Regions from separate parts of the Hydrogenophilus thermoluteolus genome, predicted to be linked through region 2. Evidence: riboswitches for the same ligand, from Rfam matches in the RefSeq annotation. Region 2 holds a riboswitch; the other holds the start of a gene.
The links. A riboswitch is a leader RNA that binds a small molecule or an ion and turns the genes downstream of it on or off. The one in region 2 is predicted to bind cobalamin.

Region 1 (11,088 bases), 800 kb from region 2:
AAGCCGCTTCGGTGCCGGGGGTGGTGCTGGTCAAGATCGCGATGTGCGGGTGGGGAAACGCGGTTGCGGCAGCCTGCGACGGTTCGAGATCGCGCCACAGCGCTTCGCCGTCGAGCCCGATGCGCGCAGCGACGCTGATGCGGTACCGATGCGCCAGGGATAGCTCGGTGAGCGCACTGGCGATTTCGGTTGCGCCAGCACCGGGCGCCGTCAATGCGACGATCGGTGATCGGTTGTGCGCAGCCGCTACGAGCACGGGGCGCAACGGATGGTGGGGAGCGTTCTTCCACGACCACGGTTCGCGTACTTTGCCGTGCGCGGAGACGAGCGTGGCGTTGTGCCAGGGGATACCCAGACGCGCACAGGCCAGTTGGACCGAACTGCGCTCAGGCAGCACCGTGACCGCGTCGGGACCGAAGTGCGCAAGCAGTGCGGCCGCTGCGCCGTGAAAGAGGGGATCCCCCGTGGTCGCAACGACCACCCGTTCTCCTTGTACGATCGCACGAGCGCACCGCTCTGGCAGTTGCGCGAGCCACGCTTCGAACGGTTCGAAATGGGCGTTGGGCGCAAACCGTTCGGCAAGCGGGGCAAACCCCTTCGCCCCGAAAACGAGGGTGGCCTGTGCCAGCGCGTCGGTGACTGCGGGCAGAAGCGGTTCTCCGGGTAGCCAGCCGATGACGGTCGGATTCATCGTTCCTCCCATTCTGCAAGCCACTGCGGCGCTGTGGATTCATCGATGCGCGCCACCGCATTGCCGGCAAAATCGACGGTTTGGATGGTGAGCCGCCGAGCCGACCCCGGCCAATATTTCGTTTTGAGCGTGTGCCAGGCGCGTGCAGCAAGCGCCGAGTGAAACGCGACGTCGAGGCCAAGTTCGGCCAATCGTTCTGCGGCAAAACGGGCCGTTTCGGCGGCGGCGATCTCAGCAACCAGGGCGGACGGCGCGCCGACGGCCCGCGCGCAGTCGGCAAGCAAGGTGCGATCTACCTCCCCTTTTCCGGCGTGGGTGACGGGCATTCCTTGCGCCATTTTGGTGAGTTTGCCGACCATCGCGCCGATGATCAGGTGGCGGATCCCGTTTTTGCGCGCGGCATCGAACGCGGTGCGGACGAAGTCCCCCATCTGGACGAACGCCGCTTCGGGCAGCTCCGGCCACAGCGCCATCATCGCCTTTTCGGTGCGCCCACCGGTGGTCAATACGACGGTGTCACACCCTTGGGCACGCGCAACCCCGATCGCTTGGACGACGCTTGCGCGAAACGCCGCGGTGGAGTATGGGCGAACGATGCCGGTAGTTCCCAGGATCGAAATGCCGCCCACGATTCCCAAACGCGGGTTGAGCGTGCGTTTGGCAAGCGTTTCGCCCCCAGGCACTGCGATGGTGACGAGAAGACCGTGGTCCGCGCAGTTCGGAAGTTCCGGCGTCAGGCAGACAGCGCGTTCGGGAAGGGGGGAAGTGGGTAGCGCGGCGCAGGTGGCTGGAGGTGCTGCACCCAACAGTTCGCTCAGATTCTCACACAAATTTTGCCGCGGCACCGGGTTGATCGCGGGTTCGCCCACGGGAAGACCAATGCCAGGGCGCGTGACGATGCCAACCCCTTCGCCAGCAGCCACGAAAAGGCCAGGGACGGAGACCCAGGCAACGGTTGCGGTGATGGGCGCTTTGTCGGTGACGTCGGGGTCGTCTCCTGCGTCTTTGATCACGACCGCGGTGGCGCGTCCGTCGGGATAAAGGCGCTTTTCGTGGATGGGGAAGACGACGCGTTGCCCGTTGGGGAGCTTGGTTTCGATCGCATCCGGGATCGCGCCGGTGAGTAACCCTTGTGCCGCCGCACGCGCTGCTGCGGCGGCACACGCGCCGGTGGTGAATCCGGTGCGACCGCGGTGGGCGCGCCGCTTGGCGTTGGGATCTGCGTGGCCGGTCACAGCGCGCGATTCCTTCAGCGTTCCGAATCCGCCGTTTCCGCGAGCGCCATCAATGCGTGAAGTGCCGCAACCACCAACGTCGATCCCCCTTTGCGCCCGCGCACGACGATCCACGGGGCACGGTTGCTGGCAATCAGTGCCTCTTTCGATTCGGCGGCGGAGACGAACCCGACAGGCATACCCAGGACCACCGCCGGCTGTGCTTGCCCGGCTTCCATGAGTCGAACCACTTCGAGGAGCGCGGTGGGGGCGTTCCCGATCGCGACGACCGAACCGGCCAAGAGGCCCTGTTCGGCGGCACGGCGCATCGCCATCACCGCACGTGTGGTATTCGCCGCTTTTGCCGCGGCGATCACTTCGGGATCCGAGATGAACTCATGCACTTCGATGCCGAAGTGCTGTAGCCGAGGTTTCGAGAGCCCAACACGGATCATCTCGACGTCGACGATGAAGGAGGCGCCGCGCCGTATCGCTGCGATCGCGGCGGAGACCGCCTCGGGATGAAACTGCACAAGCCCGTTCATTTCGAAGTCGGCCGAGGCGTGGATCATGCGTCGCACCACGGGCCATTCGTGCGCAGGGTAGGCGTGGGCGCCCACTTCACGGTCGATGATCGCGAACGATTCGTGCTCGATTGCGGCACCGGCAGCGGTAAGTTGTTCGGTAACACGCGGAGTGGGTAACGGGTTCGTCATACTTGTTCCTGGAGTTGCTCAGTGTGGAAGTGGAGATCGGGGCCGTTTTTGTGATGGGGGTGGTCGTGGGGTTCGTGAACGCCACGGTGGTGGTGGAGATGGTGGTCGTGATGATCGTGGTGATGATGGCCAAGCCCGTGTGCGAGCGCAAATGTGCGGTATTTGCACCCGGTGCAGGCGAGCGTCGGCAGCGTTTCGTGCGGTTGGGTGAGGAGTCCGTCGAACCAGGCGGCGATCTCAGGGCGAAACCCGAGGTAATCACCAAGCGCCCACGCGACGGTGGGATATTGCCGCTCGAGACGCGCCACCTGCGCGCGGATCCGTTCGATCAAAACGCCGGTGAAGAGATAGACCGGCAGCACGATGATCTGGGTCATGCCCCAGGTGACGAAGCGCTGCGCAACCCGTTCCAGCCGCGGGTAGGTGACACCGGTGAAGGCGAGGTCGACCAGTTCGTGGTCGGTCGCTTCGAAAAGGCGTCGCGCGAGTTTCGCCAATTCGGCATTTGCCCCGGGGTCACTCGAACCGCGCCCCAATAGGATCACCCCTGTGGTCTGCGGATCGGGCATCGCCAGGCGGCGCATCGCACGCTTGCGTTCGCCTTGAAGCGCGGCAAAGAGTTCGTCGCCGGTTCCCACTTGCGGGGTGATGGTGAATGTGACGTCGGGAAAGGCGCGTGCGGCTTGGGCGACGGCTTGCGGGATCTCCATCTTGACGTGACCCGCGGCGTTGATGATGAGGGGGATTACCAAAACTGTCGCTGCCTCTGGGGCTGCCGCGCGTGCGGTTTGGGCAGCATGGGCCAACCCTTCGGGCAAAAGCACTTCGGCAAACTCGATGAAGCAGGTGAGGATGGTGTGGTGCGGATGGCGTTTGCGGGCGGCTGCGGCGAACTGCTCGACTTCATGGTTGCCTGCGGGTTCACGCGAACCGTGGCCGACGATGAGGACGACGGGGTTGGCGGAAGGGCTCACGACGCTCCTCCGTTGGGTTTTTCGGGTGCCTTGTCTGCACGACGAAAGCGGTGGGTGAAGGTTGGGTCGTAGAGCTTACTGCGGGGGGCAGCGTCCCATTGTCGCGCACCGAGCGCTGGCGAAACGATGATCATCGCTTGCGAGACGATCTTTGCGGCGCGGCAAGCGGTGCTGAGTTCGGACAAGGTGGTGCGGACGATCCGCTCTTGCGGCCATGACGCTTTGTGGACCACCAGCACCGGGCTCTCCGGCGCCCAGCCGGCGGCAAGGAAGGCGCGTTCGATTTCCCGCGTCAGTGTGATCGACAGAAAGAGACAGACCGTGGCTTGGTGCGCGGCGAGCGCCTCGAGCCGTTCGCGCGGCGGCATCGGGGTTCGTCCTTCCGCACGGGTCAAGATCACCGTCTGGGTGACCTCTGGCAGCGTGAGGGATTCACCGGCTGCCGCGGCAGCGGCAAACGCCGACGAAACGCCTGGCACCGCGCGCCATGGGACACCTGCTGCGTCGAGCAGCCGCGCCATTTCGGTGAGTGCGCCGTAGAGCGTGGGATCCCCTGTTTGGAGCCGCACCACGGTAGCGTGGCGTTGCGCCCGTGTGGTCAGCCACTCGGCGATCGCCTCGAGCGTCATACCTTTCGAATCGGCAATTTCGGCCGACTGCGGTGCGTAGCGCGCGACCGCCTCGTCGACGAGCGAACCGGCGTAGAGCACCGCGCCGGCTTCACTGAGCAGCCGCTGCCCTTTGACGGTAATGAGTTCTGGGTCGCCAGGGCCCGCCCCGACGAACCAGACGGTGCCGGGGCAGGGGCTAAGCGGTGGCAAAGACACGGGGTGTTACCTACCAGTGCGCGACCGTTACGCGGCGCGATGCAGACGAGCGGTAAAGAGCGTGTCTTCGCCGAGCCACGGTTTGGCGTGTTTCGCTGCGGCAAGGAGCGCCAAATCGAGCGCCGGTTCGACCACCAAGACGCTCAAATAGGCAGCACCAAAGGTCGCGATCTGCTGCCACGCTTGTGCACCCAGTCCCAGGAAGGCCCAGAACGCGACCCACAGCACCACACCACCCTGGTACGTGAGGGAGAGACGAAACACGTCACGGTAGCGCAAATCGGTGTAGGGGGTGTGCGGCGCGATGGTCCGTTTTGCGACCGCCGCGACGGCAAAGAGCGGGGCGAGAAGGGTGGTGACGTTCGCGAAATATTGCGGCAGATCGTACGGGGCGAAGAAGAGGCCCTGAACGAGCAACGCCGTGGCCAAACCGACCGCTGCCGGGGCAACGCCAAAGAGCAAGAAGAGCGTGCTGCCCAAGATGAGGTGCACTTCGGAAACGCCCACCGCGGGGTGTGGCAGCAGTTCGAACGCCGCAAATGCGATCGCGAACGCGCATACGCTGCGCACCAAAAAGCGCAGGAAGTGTGCAAACGCCGGAACCACGCGTTCGGAAACGAACAGCGTCGTCCAGACAGAGCGCGCCGCGCCGAAGAGTGCGGCCGTGCCAGTGAGGTAGGAGAGGGCCATCTTGGCCCCGGTCAAGAGTCCAGGTTCGATATGCATCGTGCTTCCCTCCGAGCCATGCCGTTACGAAAATTCTGCGCTCGGGGGAAACAGCGAAACCGTGAATACGGAGTACGATGACGCTATCCCACGTGCCGTCACCCCGCGGCGCAGTTGGGTTTGCGCGTCACGATCGGTCTCCTGGCTTGCCGTCGCCCTGCCGCGACGCCTTCCCAGAGCGGTTGCTCCAGTGGCATCGTGTCGCGTCAGTCAGGCTCACAGTAGCGGGGGCTGCGCCGGATTTGCACCGGACTTCCCGTGCGGCGAAGGTTCGCCGCTATCGTCACGCGTCGGTTCATTATCGGGAAAACCGCTGCCCAAGTCAACAGTGCGATGCGGCGCCAAATCCGATTCCACCATCAAGGAGAGGCGGGATCGAGCAAAAACCGTGCGTCCGTGATCCCCGCTTGGGTGAGCGCCACCATCAGTTGCGCCGCGGCTTCGAACGGCACCGTGCGTTCCACCGCAAGCAGCACCGGGGGTGGCGCAGCATCGTGGGCGTCGGTAACGAGCGCTGCTAGCCGCTCTGGCAGTGCGTCACGGGGGAGCGGCTCACCATTCCAGAGCAGCGTACCCGACGCGGTCAGGGTCAAAGTGACCGTTTCGCGCGGTGGCGTTGCCGGTTCGGCAGCGGCGTGGGGCAGTTTCGTACGGACTGTGTGTAACAGGGCGGGCGCGGTGACGAGCAGGATCACGAGGAGCACGAGGAGCACATCGACGAGTGGGACGATATGGATCGTCGGGTTCACCGTGGTGCGACTCTTCACGGTGAGGAACGGCAATGGGTATTGTTTCATGGCGTTCGGGGCGCGTTCTCTTCGTTTTCTGCGGTGAGGAGCAGGTAGCACTCGTGCGCGAACGCTTCGAGTTCGGGAATCACCAGGCGGTTGTGGCGCACGAAGAGGTTATGCGCGATCGCAGCGGGAATCGCGACCGCAAGCCCGATCGCGGTCATGATGAGCGCTTCGCCAACCGGACCGGCAACGGCGGTGAGGGACGCTTCGCCGGAGATCGCGATCGCGGTCAAGGCGTGGTAGATGCTCCAGACGGTACCGAAAAGGCCGATATAGGGGGCGGTGTTGGCTGCGGTGGCAAGAAGGGTCAGGCCCCACTCCCGTTCGGCCACTTCGCGTTCGAGCTGCGTTTGGAGCGCGCGATAGAGCCACTCGCTGCGGTGTAACGGCGCGCGTCGCTCTGAGGTTGTCCATGCCGCGCACGCCGCAGCGGCAATCCGCCCGAAGGGATGGCAGGTAGCCTCTGGTCGATTCACCAATGCGGCGAAGTCGGCCAGGGTGTCGATTTGCGCAAACGCGGTGCGAAACGCCGTGGCAAGCGGACTTTCGCGCCACGCCAACCAGACGCGGGCACCGATCACGCCGACAGCGGCGAACAAGAGTCCGATCAGCGTGGCGAGGACCGTCCAACCGATCGCGTCGAGGCGCGTCAGAAAAGGGTGGGGAACAAGGGTTTGCCAGGTGAGCGACATGGTCTTCCTATCGTCTGGTTCCGTATGCGTTGGGGCGTGGCATCATGGCGCGCCGGTCAGTTGGAAACGGAACGGTTGCCAAACCGTAACGGTACCCACGCGCCAGGCCGTTGGCAAGGTGCATCGCCATTGCCGCACGGCGTCAAGCGCAGCGGCCGTGAGCGCGGGATGGCGGGTGGTCGAGCGGGGCGGGTCGATTTCCGCCGCCACGATCGTTCCCTGGGCATCGAGGGTGACCTGGACGGTGACCGTGCCTTCGATTCCCATCCGTCGTGCAATGAATGGGTACAGCGGTGGTGGACGATGATGGCAGAGGACTTTGAGCTCGATCGAGGAAGGTTCCGGCGCAGCGGGGCGTGCCGACGCGTGGGCCAAAGGAGCGGAAAGAACGTTGGGAGGCGACAAGGCGGTTGCCGCACGGCTGTCTGCGAAAGCGCTATCCCGCGCCGCGATGGGTTCGGGAGGGCGAGGGTGCGGTGCCGGGGATGGCGCTCTCGGTGTGGGTTTTGGTGTGGGGGTAGGTTTGGGTTTGGGGTTTTGTTTGGGCTCTGGTGTCTCTTTCGGTATCAGGTTTTGCGCTGGGGCTACGTTTCGTGCCGGTTGGGTGCGGTGCGGCCGCTGCTTTCTGTTCGCTGTAGCCGGTGGGGTCGCATTCGGAACTGGCGCAAAGCGCGCTTCGTGGGCTGCAGATTCCTTAGAAGCCATGCGGGTGGCTTCGTTGGTCTGGGTAGGAGCCGTGGCGTGGGAAGTTGGTGCGGTGGCTGGAACTACCCACCCGATCGCCAATGAGGTGGGCGCAGGGACCGGCGTCGATAGGGAAAAAGAACTGCGGTGCATGGCAACGCCAGCTGCGCTACCTACCAAGAGCCATGCAAGGAACGCGCCGATCGCGCGTTCCCGGGTTTGCCAGAGTTTCATCCCACGAAGCATACCATCGGCATGCGCTGCCTGTGCGTGTTCAGAAGCGCACGCGCAGACTGGTCCACAGGGTACGCCCAGGGCCAGGGACTGGGGTACCCCACTGCGGCACGTTGGGGGGCGTCGGGTTGGTCATCGTCGTCCCTTGACCAATGTAGGCGCCGCCAAGCGGGTGGGCGTAAGAGCGGTCGAACACGTTGTCGATGCCGAAATGCCACGTCACGGCGTTGGAGAGCGTCAGGCTCCCTTGCCAGTGAAGCAGCGCGTAGCCCGCTGTCGGAATTTCGTTGCGTATGCGGTTGGTCCGCGATTTGCGTTCGACCGCTTCGACGATGAAACGCTGTTGCCACTGCCCACGCGTCTGGTCAAGCGTGAGCTTGACGTTGCGCGGCATCACCCCGTAGAGGTTGTCGCCCGTTTCGGTATTGCTGCCGCGGCTACACGCGAGCGTTGCGGCAAACGCCCAAGCGCCCCAGCCGTTGCGGGCAAGGGGCCCGCGTAGCGTCAACTCATGCCCGTAGAGCTTCGCCCGTTGGTTCACATATTTGAGTACCGTGAACCGGTTGGTGACGGGGGTGGCGCGGGGGGCGTTGGCGGTGGCGTCCCACTGCACGGCGTCGATGTAGTCTTCGATCACGGTGAGGTAGGGGCGCCACTCGATGCGCCACCCTTGGTCGCTTGCTTGCCAAGCCAGGCGTGCTGCAGCAGTGTAGGCCTGCTCCGGCTTCAGATCGAGGTTGCCGATGTAGCCGTTACCGTCGCCGACGAAATTGTTCATGAGCGCCGCCATTTGCCAGGTGCTCCACGGGTAGCGCTCATAGAGGCTCGGTGCGCGGCTCTGATGCGCCAGGTCGAGCGCTGCGCTCCATTCCGGCGAGAGTTGCCAACTGTTGGACCAAACCAGGTTCCAGAGGGTGTCGCTGCGGGAGCGGTCGCTTGTATTGAACGCGGTACTGTCGCGCAGTTGATAAGTGAAGCGTGGCGCGGTGCCGTCGCTGTTGGCGTAGCCGTGTACCGGATCGGCGTCGGTGGTGACTTGCTCGATTCGTGCCCCGAGTGTGGTGCGCCACGTCGGGCTGATGGCGCGTTCCCATTCGGCAAAGAGTGCGGTCCGTTCCCGCTCTCCGTTGCGGATGTTCCAGAAGATGTCGGGCCACATCCCGCTACCCGAGGGAGGCCACCAGTCGTCCAGGGTGTAGCGGTTCCACTCACCGCCTACGCGCACAAGCGACGCGGTATCGAGTGCGACCGTCGCTTTGACCTTCGCGCCGTCGGTGGTGCTCGACGCGTACATCGGCATCCCGGCGGCGCAGGTGAAACCGAGGGGGGCGCACGGGGAACCGTCAACGGCGGTTGGGCCGCCTGACGCCATCCCGTACCAGTAGCGTTTGTCTGCGCCGAAATCCATGAAGTGGTCGACCGTCTCATGGTAGAGCTGTGCTTCAAGCGTTCCCCACGCAAAACGGCCGCGGTAGGCCAACGCGGCGCGCTTCTCTTCGTTGTCCAAAAGATCCATCCGTTGGTTGGGGTAGAACTGGTAGGGTTGCTGCTGCAGCCCCACTTCGGCACGTACCTCGTGTTCGCCGCTCTTCCAGCCGAAGTCGACGGCGTGGTTGCGTACCTGGTAGGCAGTTGAGCCGATTGCGTCGGTATCCAAGGTGTGGCCAGCTCGTCCAGTAAAGCGGTAGTTTTTGAAGGGGCTGCCAGCGCGCAGGTTGTCGCTTTCGGCAAAACTGCCCTGGTATTGCGCTGCGAAGGTCTCGGTGCCGTACCAAGCAGCGAAGTCGGCCGCTTTTCCGTTGCCGTTGCTGCGGTAGGTGGCGCCCGCTTCGCCACCACGAACGGGCGTTGAGTCGCTCGCGAATGGCGCTTTGCGCCGTTCCACCACCACCGCGCCGCCGATCGCGTCGCCGCCCACCGAAACGGGGGTGACGCTCGGGTAGAGGGTGAGCTGTTCGATATTCGTGGGCGACGTGTAAGAGAGCGGCGTATTCATATGGTTGGGGCAGGTTGCGGTGAGATCTGCACCATCGATCGTCACCCGAAGCCGTTCGTCGGCCAACCCGCGCACTACCGGTAGCGGCGAAAGGGCTCCGCCAGCCAGGGTCGTGACGCCAGGCAATTCGCTGAGCAGCGCTGTGGTGGTTTGATGCCGAGCGCGTAGCGAACGGATATTTTCCGGGGTCAAGGCGAGCGCGTTGCCGCCGTCTTCGATCGCCTTGTCCGTGACCGTGATCGCAGGAAGTGTCTGTTGGGCTGTAGCAGGCAGGGAAACCAATGCTACGAAGAGGGTGATGATGGGTTGCCTACGCATCGATGAGCTCCAAAAAACGAACTGCAGCACCCTATTTTGAGGATGAGGCCGAACGCAAGCAATTGACAGCGATCAACTCGTTTGTTGCTGTTTGTTGATTCTGGTCAATGTCGCATCTCGATCGCTTCGGCTATACTTGAACCATGAACCGTCGAAACGCTGCGCTGTTGGTTGCCTTGTGGTGGTGTCTGACTGCGTTCTTCCCGCTGGTGTCGTGGGAAGTGCGGGCGCAGCGCAGTTTTTCCGACGTTTGCTCCTTAGTCAGTGACGCTGCCGATGCCGCGGCAGGGAAGGCGCCATCCCAGGCGCCTCCTGCGGCACACGACCATCACGATCCCTTCGCGGCGTGCGGTTACTGTCTTCTTGCAACGACCCACCCGGGCATTGCGTCGCCATGGGCCGCGCCATGGGGGTGGGTTGTCACCGTCGCGGCGCTGCCCGTCGCCTTTGCTTCCGTTTTTGCCGATGCCATCGCGCATCGTCTCCCTCCGGTGCGCGCGCCGCCCCGCTGATACCCCGATCGTTGAGGTTGTCGTGGAGTCATCGCATCAGCGGAGCATGCAATGGGACGTTTCATCGGCGCTTTGCGCCGTATCATCTGGGTGTTGTTATGTGCGGTAGTGCTCTCCGCCTGTTCGGATCGAGCGTCGTTTCACGCGCAAGAGATCACTGGCGCCGAATTTGGGCGCGATTTCGCGTTGCCGGATACCGAAGGGCAAGTTCGCCGCCTTGCCGATTTCCGTGGTGAGGTGGTCGCGCTCTATTTCGGTTTCATTCAATGTCCGGACGTCTGCCCAACGGCGCTTGCGCGTGCCGTCGAGGTGAAACGCCTTTTGGGCGCGCAGGGCGAGCGTTTTCGCGTGGTGTTCATCACTGTCGATCCCGAACGCGACAGACCCGGGGTGGTTCGTGCGTACTTGGACGCGTTCGATCCGACGTTCGTCGGGTTGATTCCGCCCGATGCAGCGACGCTCGAAGCCACCGCGAAGGCGTTCCGTGTCTTTTACCGCAAGGTGCCTACGGGTGCGAGCTATACGATGGACCACACGGCAACCACGTTCGTTTACGACCCGAAAGGGAAATTGCGCTTGGCCGTGCCGCATGCGATGGGTGCGACGCAGTTCGCTGAGGACGTCGCGCGGCTCTTGGCCGAAGCGCCGTGAGTGACGATTGGGTGGGTGTGCAAACCCTACCCGGAACGAGGAAAGGATTTGCCGTGGAA
Region 2 (11,088 bases):
CTCGTTGCGCAAGGCAAAGAGGTGTGCGTGGTCTCCTCCGGCGCAATCGCGTGCGGGATGCGCCGGCTGGGGTGGCACAAACGGCCCAAGGCGTTGAACCTGTTGCAAGCGGCCGCCGCTGTCGGCCAAGCGGCGCTCGTCGAAGCGTGGGAACAGGCGTTTCGCCCGCACCACCGCCACACCGCGCAAATCCTCCTTACCCACGAAGACCTGGCGGACCGCACCCGTTACCTCAACGCCCGCAGCACGCTCACCACGCTCCTCACCCTTGGCATCGTGCCGATCGTCAATGAGAACGACACGATCGTCACCGACGAAATCAAATTTGGGGACAACGACACGCTGGGCGCTCTGGTTGCGAACGCGATCGACGCCGACGCACTCTTCATCCTCACCGACCAGGCGGGGCTCTTTACCGCCGACCCGCGCAAAGATCCCAAAGCCACGTTGGTCTCCGAAGCGAACGCCGACGATCCGGCGCTGGCGTTGATGGCAGGTGGCGCCGGTACCGGGATCAGTAAAGGGGGCATGATCACCAAGGTCCGTGCGGCAGAACGTGCGAGCCGCAGCGGCGCGCACACCGTGATCGCCTCGGGTCGCGAACCGAACGTCATCGTGCGCCTGGCCACTGGCGAACCGATCGGCACCTGGTTGAAAGCGCGCGCCACGCCGCTTGCCGCCCGTAAACAGTGGCTCGCCGACCACCTCAAAACCGCTGGAATCCTCTGGCTCGACGAAGGCGCGGTGGCAGCGCTCAAAGCAGGCAGAAGCTTGTTGCCGGTTGGCGTCACGCGGTGTGACGGAGATTTCCCGCGCGGCTCGGTGGTTTCGTGCCGCGCGCCAGACGGGCGCGAAGTGGCGCGCGGGCTCGTCAATTACGCCGCGCACGAAACCCGCCGCATCGCAGGACAACCCAGCCAGCGGATCGAAAGTCTGCTGGGTTATATCGATGAGCCCGAATTGATTCATCGTGACAATCTCGTTTTACTTTGATTACCATTGGCGCAGTTGCATCGCTTTTCTGCAACCCACCCGGAGGGCACGCCTTGGACTGGACGATCCACCACACCATTTTGCTGAGCGCGTTGGGCGCAGGCGGCATCGTTGGTTTCGTTGCGGCGCGCAGCCACTTCTGCACGATGGGTGCGATCTCCGACTGGATCAACATCGGGGATCTTTCGCGTTTGCGTTCGTGGTTCGTGGCGATCGCAGTAGCCATCTTGGGGACGATGACGCTGGAAGCCACACAAGGGCTCGATCTCGACTCGGACACCTTCCCCCCCTACCGGAGCAGCGAACTGATCTGGTTGCGCCACGTATTGGGCGGCCTGCTCTTCGGCGTCGGAATGACGCTTGCGGGGGGATGCGCAAACAAAAATGTGATCCGACTGGGCGGTGGAAACCTCAAATCGTTGCTCGTCTTGGCGATCATTGCGGTAACCGCCTACTCTCTCAACTGGCTGGGTGGCTACGGCACCCTTTTCTATCCGTGGCTGGCTGCCACAGCGATTTCCCTCGATGGTCCGCAAGAACTCGCGCGTGTCGTGACCGGCAGCGATAGTCCATTGGCCCACTACGTGATCGGCCTCCTCCTTGCGGTCGCTTTGCTCCTTTTTGCCTTCCGGGACGCCGCGTTTCGCGCCAGCCGTCAGCTTGTCCGAGCGGGCATCGTGATTGGCCTGGTGGTCACCTTCTTGTGGTGGCTCACCGGTAGCGAAACGACGGGCAGTGCGTGGCGTGACTTTGCCGATTTTGCCGATGAGCAATTGAGCCGAGTCAATACCCAGTCGATGACCTTCATCGCGCCGTTGGGCGATCTCGCCTATTACTTGCAAGCGCCCAGCGCTTGGAACCGCTTGAACGTTGGAATCCTGGTGCTCGTCGGCGTCACGCTGGGTTCGTTCCTCCACGCTTTGGTCACACGCTCGTTTCGAATCGAGTGGTTTGCGGACCGCAGCGACCTGCTCAACCACCTAGTCGGAGCGTTTTTGATGGGTGTGGGCGGCATTCTGGCGATGGGCTGCACGTTCGGACAAGGGATCACCGGCGTTTCGACGCTTGCCGTCGGGTCATTTTTGTCCCTCGTCAGTATCGTCGCGGGTAGCGCGCTCACCATGAAGTGGCTTTATTGGAGAATGATGCGTGACCTCTGACACACCCCAGCACGCCATTCGCACAGCCATCGAAAAGATCGCCACGGGGCCGCACCTTTCCAAACCACTGACTCGTGACGAAGCCCGCGAAGCATTCGCGGCGATCCTATCGGGACATGCCACGCCCGCGCAGATCGGCGTTTTCCTGATCGCGCTGCGGATGAAACGGGAGACCGACGACGAATTTCTCGGGCTACTTGATGCGCTCATCAGTGAAACGAACCCGATCACGGTTGCGGTCGAATCGTTGGCGATTTTGGCCGATCCATTCGATGGCTTTGCGCGCTCGATGCCCGCTTCCCCCTTTCTCCCCGCGGTCTTGGCAGCCTGCGGCCTTCCCACTTTAGCGATTGGACTGCCCCGTTTGGGCCCCAAATACGGAGTGACCCACGCCCAGATTCTGAGTGCCGCGGAGATCCCCGTCGCGCGGACACCGCAGGAAGCCGCGGCAGCCGTCGAGCATTGCGGCTGGAGTTATTGCGATCAACACCAGTACGCACCGCGAATCGCCGCGCTCGTGCCGCTTCGCAACGAAATCGTCAAACGCACCGCGCTCAACACGCTCGAAACCTTGGCCAAACCGTTGCTCGGCAAGCGCGAAACCCATCACCTCTCGGGATATGTCCATTCCCCGTATGCCCGCCTCTATGCCCTGCTGGCGCGCGCTGCCGGTTTTACCTCGGCCGCGATCACGAAAGGTGTCGAAGGGGGCTTTCTTCCCCCGTTGAACAAGACCAGTGTGGTCGTCCGCATGCCGACCGAGGGGGACACCACGGAATCGATCGATCCGGGTGCGCTCGCAATCCAGCATGCAGTCCGCGCCCCCGAATGGCCTCGTGCCATGCCTGATCCCACTGATTCGCCCGATTGGCAACGCGACGCCGCCCATTATGCGGCGCAAACCGGAATCGCCGCGCTCCAAGGCGCGCCAGGCCCGACCGCGGATGCGCTGGTCTATGGTGCGGCGATCGCGCTCTGGCACACCGGAAAAGCCGGATCGCTGGCCGAAGGCGCTGCCCGTGCGCGCTCGGTGTTGCGCAATGGCGCAGCGTGGGATCGATGGGTTGCCGGCAAAAACTGACAAGCCTTTTCACAATCCTGCACCGAAGCGCCCAAAGGAGCCACATGATGAAACCCACATTACCTGACGCGGCATTAGCGCAACTCTTTACCGAAGCGCGGACCCACAACGGTTTCCTGCCAAACCCCATCCCAGATGAAACGTTACGCGCGCTCTACGATCTGCTCAAGTGGGGGCCAACGGCCGCGAACGGGTGCCCAGCCCGCTTTCGCTTCATCAAGTCGCCCGAAGCGAAAGCCAAACTCAAAGAGACCCTGGACCCCGGAAACGTCGAGAAAACCATGGCGGCACCGGTCACCGTATTGATCGGCTACGACCTCGCCTTCTACGAAGAGCTGCCGAAACTCTTCCCCCATACCGACGCCCGCGCCTGGTTCGCAAACAACGAGGCGCTCGCCCGCGAAACCGCATTTCGTGATGCTGCGCTGCAAGGCGCTTATCTGATCCTCGCCGCGCGCGCTCTAGGGCTCGATTGCGGCCCTATGGCCGGGTTCGACAAAGCGCGCGCCGATGAACTCTTTTTTGCCGGCACGACGATCCGCTCCCTCTTTCTCGTCAACTTGGGCATCGGTGACCCGAGTAAGCTATTTCCGCGCAACCCCCGTCTTACGTTCGACGAGGCATGTCAGATCCTCTGAGTGTCGCAATCGTTGGCGCGGGCCCTGCCGGACTTTCGGCGGCCTTGTGGCTCAAGCAGCTGGGTTATGCGCCTTTCGTACTCGAAGCGGCTGAAGCGCCGGGTGGAATCCTACGCTTCAATTTTTTGGCCAACGAGTGGGTATTGGGGCAACACGGGCTGACCGGCACCGAGATGAGTGCCCGCTTCGTCGCTCACGCCGAAGCGGCAGGGATCCCGATCGCATGCACGAGCAGCGTACAACGATTGGTTCCGGTCCCAAACGGGTGGCGCCTGTTTCTTCACGACGGCACACCGCGACATGCCGCCGCTGTGATCGTCGCCACCGGTTTGCGCTACCGCAGACCTGAGGCACTCGCAACCGTTGCTGGGATTGGGCAGTTGTCCGCATCGGAACTCGCTTATGGCCCCTTTGCGTTCCGCGATCTCGATCTCTGCCAAGGCAAGACCGTCCTGATCGTTGGTGGCGGCGACAACGCCTTTGAAAACGCCAAGATGGTCGCCGAGCTGGGCGGGTGCGCGATCATCCTCTGCCGATCCCGTCCGCGCGCGCAACGGCAACTGCACGAAGCGGTCGAACGCTTCGCCGACCGGATACGGGTGGTTATGCACGCCACCCTCCGTGCCGTTCGTCGGGAAGCGGGGAAACTCGTTGCGCAATGGCAGACCGCTCCCGACAAAGCGGAAGCCGCAGCGGTCGATCGCCTCCATGTCTTGATCGGCTACGCGCCTAACAGCGAATGGTTGGCCACCGCGCTGGGCGACACCGCAACGGCGCTTGCCCGCGACGAGGCGGGCTACCTCATCACCGACCGTTGGGGGCGAACGCCGCTGCTGCGACTCTACGCCGCAGGCGATCTCGTCGAACGCGATTTCCCCAATGTCGTCTCGGCGCTCGCAAGCGGTGCGCGTGCGGCGAAAGCGGTCGATATTGACCTGAGCAATCGCTGAATCGTATACTTCATTCTTTTATACCATTCGTGTTCGCGGTGCCGCATCCACCCCTCTGGTCGATGCGGTGAAACGGGAAAGCGGTGCGCACCGGTGCCCCCGGTGCAAAGCCGCTGCTGCCCCCGCAACGGTAAGGGTTTCGTCCGCACCATCACGCCACTGGCAGCACTGCTCGGATCGGGTGGCCTGACCGGGAAGGCGGTGCGGAAAATCGCCCGAGCCCGGAGACCGGCCGCGAACGGGTTCCACCGCCACAGCCACGGGGGAATGGCTGGAGTTGGGAGTGTTCGTTCATGTCGGCAATCGCTCTTTTGCGCCCGAAAAAGGGGCGTCATCTGCTTTTGATCCTTGGATTCGTCGCGACAAACCCACTTGCCGTTGCCCAATCGTCGGCGTTCGACCCGGTACTGCCGACGATCGCCGTCACCGCAAGCCGTATCCCCACGCGTACCGAGGCGTCGCTCTCTGCGGTCACCGTGCTCACCCGTGACGCGATCGAACAAAGCGGTGCGCGCACCCTTGTCGACTTATTGAGTCAGACCCCAGGGGTACGGATCGTGCAAAACGGCGGATCCGGAGCGTCGGCATCACTCTATCTGCGCGGTGCAGAAGCGCGTCATACACTGGTGCTCATCGACGGAATGCGGATCGGTTCGGCAACCTTGGGGACCGCAACGCTTGAAGCGATTCCGCTTGAGCTGATCGAGCGGATCGAGATCGTTCGCGGACCGGCAAGCGCTTTGTACGGATCGGACGCGATTGGCGGCGTGATTCAAATCTTTACCCGCAAAGGGACCGAAACCACCCAGCGCCGCGCGTTCGTCGGCCTGGGCAGTCACGAACAATACCAAACGAGCGTCGGCGTCTCAGGGGGTAACCCCGCGTTTCGGTACGCACTCGACCTGGGTGCCGAAGGAACCCAGGGGATCGAAGCGACCACACCTGCCAATTTCAGCCACCAACCCGACCGCGACGGTTGGCGTAACCGCTTCGCCAGCGCCAATCTCTCCTGGTCGCTCGCCAATGGCGGCGAAATCGCGCTCGCCAGTTTCGCGACCCGTGGCCGCAACGAATACGACGCCTGGGGTGCGGGAACGTTCAATGCGTTACTGCACAAAGATCTGACCAGCAACCAAGTCACCACCCGCCTGCCGCTCACGGAAGCATGGCTCTCCACGCTGCGCTTGGGCGAAACCCGCGATACGTCGAAAGCGCTTGCGAGCGCCAGCAACGTGAGTCGCTTCGCGACGGCACAACGCCAACTCAGCTGGCAGAACGAGGTGGCATTACCGCTCGGGGTACTGCTTGCCGCGTTCGATCTCACCGCGACTGAGGTGGACGCCACAACCCAATACACTCGGACCAGCCGAATCGTTCGTGGCTACCTCTTGGGCTGGCAAGCAGAACAGGGTCGTCACGGTTGGCAGCTGACCGCACGTCACGACGACGACAGCCAGTTCGGAGGTAAAACCACGGGCCAAGCCGCCTATCGCTACCAATTCACACCGGAATGGCAAGGTCGCGTAGCCGTGAGCAGCGCGTTCAAAGCGCCGACCTTCAATCAACTCTATTGGCCAGACACCGGTTTCGGCGGTGGCAACCCCGACCTGAAACCCGAGACGGCCTACCAAAAAGAGGTGGGGATCCGCTGGCAGCGTGGCGTCACCGCTGCGGAGCTGACGCTCTTCGATGCACGGGTCAAAAACCTCATCGCGGGCTGGCCGCCCGAAAACGTCGCACGCGCCCGGATCAAGGGGGCGGAGCTGACGTATGCAAGTCAATTCGGCGCGTGGCATTTCCGTATCAACGCCGATTGGCTCAACGCCACCGACGAAGCCACAGGTAAGCGGTTGCCCCGTCGCGCTCCTGCCGCGCTTTCTGCCGCGCTCATCTACGACGCGAAACGGTGGCAGGCGGGGATCGACTTCAACGCCCAACGCGCCCGCTGGGACGATGTCGCCAATACCACACGACTCGACGGCTACGGCCGAACCGACCTCTGGTGGCATTACGCGCTGACGCGGTCGTGGCGATTGGAAGCGGAAATCCGCAACCTGTTCGATCAAACCTACGAGACTGCCGCCACCTATCGTCAACCGGGGCGGACGTTCTTTGTCGGTTTGCGGTACCGCGACTAAAGCCTTCGTGCGCCGATGCCGTTCGCGCAACGCCGTGTCGCCCTACTGCTCCTGCTCGTGGGTTTGACCGGTGCAAGTTTTTTCTTGGCGCTTGGCGTCGGCTCGCTGCCGCTCCCCGTCACAACCGTCTGGGCAGCATTGTGGCATCACGACCATCCCGCGTTTCCCGTCGTATGGGGGCTGCGCGGCGCCCGCGCTGCCGCGGTGTGGAGTGCCGGCGCGCTGCTGGCACTCGCCGGGCTCCTCATGCAGACGCTATTGCGCAACCCTTTGGCTGACCCCTACGTGCTCGGCGTTTCGAGTGGCGCGGCGGTGGGAGCACTTGCGGCGATCGTGCTCGGCGCGGCAGGGCTGGGTGTTGCCGCTGCAGCCTTTGCGGGCGCGATCGTCGTGATGGCGCTCGTCTTCGCGCTCGCACACGGTGCTGGCCCTTGGTCGGCGACGCGGCTCATCCTCACCGGCGTGATCGTCGCGTCGGGCGCAAGCGCCGTGGTCGCGCTGCTGCTTACGTTGGCGCCGGAGCAGCGACTCCATTCGATGCTCTTTTGGCTGATGGGTGACGCAGCAAGCACGACCTTTTCGCCGTGGCCGATGGTGATGCTCATCGCGGTTTCGCTTTTGCTCGTCACTTGGGGGCGCGACCTCAACGCGCTTGCCTACGGGGAAGCGACCGCGCAGGCAGTCGGCGTCCCCGTTGCGCGGTTGCGGTGGGGACTCTACGTGCTGGCGTCGCTCCTGACCGCAACCGCGGTAACCCTCGTCGGATCGGTGGGTTTCGTCGGACTGATCGTGCCGCACGCCGTGCGCATCATGATCGGCAACGATCACCGCTGGCTGATTCCCTGCTGCATCTTTGCTGGCGGTACGCTCCTGATGGTGGCCGATACCGCAGCGCGAACGCTATGGGCACCGTTGCAATTGCCCGTGGGCATCGTGACGGCGCTCCTCGGTGTCCCGTTCTTTTTGTGGCTTCTGGTGCGCGCGCGCACCTAACGAAGACGAAAAACGCGCGATGCCCACCCCACCGCTCCTCACCGCCGACGCCCTCACGCTCACGCTGGGGCAACGCACGTTGTGCCGTGGCCTCTCCCTCTCCGTCCATGCGGGTGAATGGTGGGTCGTGCTCGGCCCCAACGGCGTTGGCAAATCGACCTTGTTGGCGACGTTGGCCGGATTGCGTGGGGCTACCGCCGGAACGATCACGCTTGCGGGTCGCCCCTTGACGCAATGGTCTGTCCGCGAGCAAGCGCAATGGCGCGGATGGCTTGCGCAGACCCCTTTTTTCCCGGGCGAAGCGACGGTGCTCGAAGCGGTGCTCGTCGGTCGTCACCCCTATTTGGGACGCTGGGGTTGGGAAACGGCGACAGACATCGCGATCGCCCGCGAGGCGCTCGCGGCGGTCGATCTGGCAGATTTCGAAGCGCGCCGTTTGCATACCCTATCCGGCGGCGAAAAACAGCGCGTTGCGATCGCGACCGTCCTGGCGCAACAACCGCGCGTCTATCTGCTCGATGAACCGACCAACCACCTCGACCTGCGCCACCAACGCCAGGTGCTCGAACAGTTTGCCGCACGCTGTCGCGCCGGAGCCGCAGTGATCACCGCACTGCACGATCTCAACTGGGCGGCGCGTTACGCAACCCATGCAGTTCTGCTCTCCCCTGATGGCGACACCGCAGTGGGCGAAGCCGCCACCCTCTTGACCGCGGAACGGTTGAGCCAGCTCTATGGCCTTTCGCTTGCTGCGTGCGGCAATCCGCCCCTGCGTCATTTCATCCCCGCTGAAAGGGGCTCGTGACGCAGCGCCGCTAGGTGGCTGCGCGCCGCTTCGAGCGCCGTACAGAGCTGCTCCGCCCCATCGAGTAGCCGCGGCGTCGGACGTTGCAAGAGTGCCGGGGGGATGAAAACCAGATTGTCCGCACGAACTGCGGTGAGTTGCGGCCACGCGCGCCACGCGTCGAGCCAATCAGGGCGTTCTTCCCCCATGCCGCTTGCGACGATCACCTCGGGGTCCGCTGCGAGCACGGCTTCGACCGAAACGGTGGGCGCCAGCGCATCAAGCGCTCCGAAGACGTTCACACCACCACAGAGGCGCATCACGTCGGTAAGGATCTGCTGCCCGCCAATCGTGCGCAGCGGGCGATCCCAGATTTGGTAAAAGATCCGGACTGGGGCACGCCCCGCATACCGCGCAGCCAACGCGTCACGACGCGCCAAGAATGCCTGTGCGGCCCGTTCACCCGCAGCGGGATTACCCGCGAGGTAGGCGAGATTGCGCAGGGTCTTGGCGATGTCGTCGAGCCGGTTGGGCTGGGAGCGATAGACCGGGATACCGAGCGCTTCGATGCGCGCCACGACGTCCGCGGGATTACCGCTTGCCCATGCGACGACCAGATCGGGTTGAAACGCCAAAATCCGCTCGAGATCCAATCGCGAATAACCGCCTACGCGCGGCAACTGCGCCGCGTCGGGCGGGGTGTCGCTATAGTCGACCGCCGCAACGACCCGGTCGCCGACCCCCGCGGCAAAGAGGTTTTCCGTGACGTGTGGCGCCAGACTCACGATCCGTTGTGCCGGGGTAGCGACCGCCACCGACTGCCCGGTGTCGTCGATGACTTGGATCGGTTGGGCCACCGCGCGCGTCCCCACTACGCCCAGAAGGCAAAAGAAGAGCGCACCGGCCCACACCAGGTGGAACCGTACCCACGCATAGGTGCAGGATCTCAACACAGCTCGATGCCTTTCGTTACCAACCCAACCACCCTGAAAGGAGAGTGTTCGCGCAGCAATCAGCCTTTTTCGAACACGAACTGCCCACCACGCACATCGACCACGATGGTATCTTTCGGGCCGAATCGTCCTTCGAGCAGGTACTTCGCCAGCGGGTTTTCGATGTGCTCTTGAATCGCCCGCTTGAGCGGCCGCGCGCCATAGACCGGGTCGTAGCCGACCTTGGCGATCTCCATGAGCGCCGCATCGGTGACCTTGAGCGCCATGTCGTGACGCGCCAGCCGTTTTTCCAACCGCTCGAGCTGAATCCGCGCGATACCGGCGATGTGCTCGTCTTTGAGCGGATGGAACACGACCACCTCGTCGATCCGGTTGATGAACTCGGGGCGGAAGAAGTTCTTCACTTCGGCCATCACCGCGAGTTTCAGTACCTGGTAGTCCCCTTCGTCCGCAAGCTGTTGGATGCGTTGACTCCCCAGGTTCGACGTCATCACGATCACGGTGTTCTTGAAGTCGACGGTACGCCCTTGCCCATCGGTCATCCGGCCGTCGTCGAGCACCTGCAACAGGACGTTGAAGACGTCGGGGTGCGCTTTCTCAACTTCGTCGAACAGGATCACGCTGTAGGGTTTGCGCCGCACCTGCTCGGTGAGGTACCCCCCTTCTTCGTAACCGACGTACCCCGGCGGCGCGCCGATGAGCCGCGCCACGGAGTGTTTCTCCATGAATTCGCTCATGTCGATCCGGATCAGATGATCCTCCGAATCGAAGAGGAATTCCGCGAGCGCCTTGCACAGTTCGGTCTTCCCGACACCGGTCGGCCCCAGGAAGAGGAACGAACCGTAGGGGCGGTTTTCGTCGCCCAACCCGGCGCGCGAGCGGCGGATCGCGTCGGAGACGAGCCGCACCGCTTCGTCCTGACCGACGACCCGACGATGCAGATACGCCTCCATTTTGAGGAGTTTTTCGCGTTCGCTCTGCATCATCTTCGAGACCGGGATACCGGTCATGCGCGAAACCACTTCGGCGATCTCTTCCGCCCCCACCTGCGTGCGCAGGAGTTTGAACGGAGCGCCGCTTTGCTCCGCCTCTTCCGCTTGCTTGAGCTGCGCTTCCAACTTCGGCAGCTCACCATACTGCAATTCGGCAACCTTGTCCCATTGCCCTTTACGCTGCAGATCAGCAATCTGTGCGCGTAACTGATCGATCCGCTCCTTGAGATGCTTCGTGCCTTCGATCCGCGCTTTTTCCGCCTTCCAGATCTCTTCGAGTTCACTGTACTCGCGCTGCAGTTTTTCGAGCTCTTCCTCGATCAGCTTCAACCGCTTCTGGCTTGCCTCGTCTTTCTCTTTGCGCACCGCTTCCCGCTCGATCTTGAGCTGGATGATGCGGCGTTCG

Region 1: it holds a riboswitch for cobalamin, as region 2 does, so the genes downstream of both, HPTL_RS10050 (energy-coupling factor ABC transporter permease) here and HPTL_RS03090 (TonB-dependent receptor domain-containing protein) in region 2, are expected to answer to the same signal.

The regions. Positions count from the first base shown of each region.
Region 1 covers NZ_AP018558.1:2,059,227-2,070,314, reverse strand. Annotated here, with positions in the region: gene cbiE (precorrin-6y C5,15-methyltransferase (decarboxylating) subunit CbiE) at 1-691, opposite strand, end outside; gene HPTL_RS10070 (cobalt-precorrin-5B (C(1))-methyltransferase) at 688-1,926, opposite strand; gene HPTL_RS10065 (precorrin-8X methylmutase) at 1,941-2,621, opposite strand; gene HPTL_RS10060 (sirohydrochlorin chelatase) at 2,618-3,595, opposite strand; gene cobM (precorrin-4 C(11)-methyltransferase) at 3,592-4,422, opposite strand; gene HPTL_RS10050 (energy-coupling factor ABC transporter permease) at 4,450-5,148, opposite strand; cobalamin riboswitch at 5,263-5,448, opposite strand; gene HPTL_RS10045 (ExbD/TolR family protein) at 5,508-5,945, opposite strand; gene HPTL_RS10040 (MotA/TolQ/ExbB proton channel family protein) at 5,942-6,634, opposite strand; gene HPTL_RS11570 (energy transducer TonB) at 6,677-7,339, opposite strand; gene HPTL_RS10030 (TonB-dependent receptor plug domain-containing protein) at 7,593-9,866, opposite strand; gene HPTL_RS10025 (DUF2946 family protein) at 10,010-10,378, shown strand; gene HPTL_RS10020 (SCO family protein) at 10,430-11,029, shown strand.
Region 2 covers NZ_AP018558.1:632,572-643,659, reverse strand. Annotated here, with positions in the region: gene proB (glutamate 5-kinase) at 1-993, shown strand, start outside; gene HPTL_RS03110 (YeeE/YedE family protein) at 1,047-2,153, shown strand; gene HPTL_RS03105 (anthranilate phosphoribosyltransferase) at 2,143-3,234, shown strand; gene HPTL_RS03100 (malonic semialdehyde reductase) at 3,282-3,872, shown strand; gene HPTL_RS03095 (NAD(P)/FAD-dependent oxidoreductase) at 3,857-4,822, shown strand; cobalamin riboswitch at 4,842-5,073, shown strand; gene HPTL_RS03090 (TonB-dependent receptor domain-containing protein) at 5,116-6,960, shown strand; gene HPTL_RS03085 (FecCD family ABC transporter permease) at 6,976-7,953, shown strand; gene HPTL_RS03080 (ABC transporter ATP-binding protein) at 7,973-8,758, shown strand; gene HPTL_RS03075 (cobalamin-binding protein) at 8,728-9,687, opposite strand; gene clpB (ATP-dependent chaperone ClpB) at 9,750-11,088, opposite strand, start outside.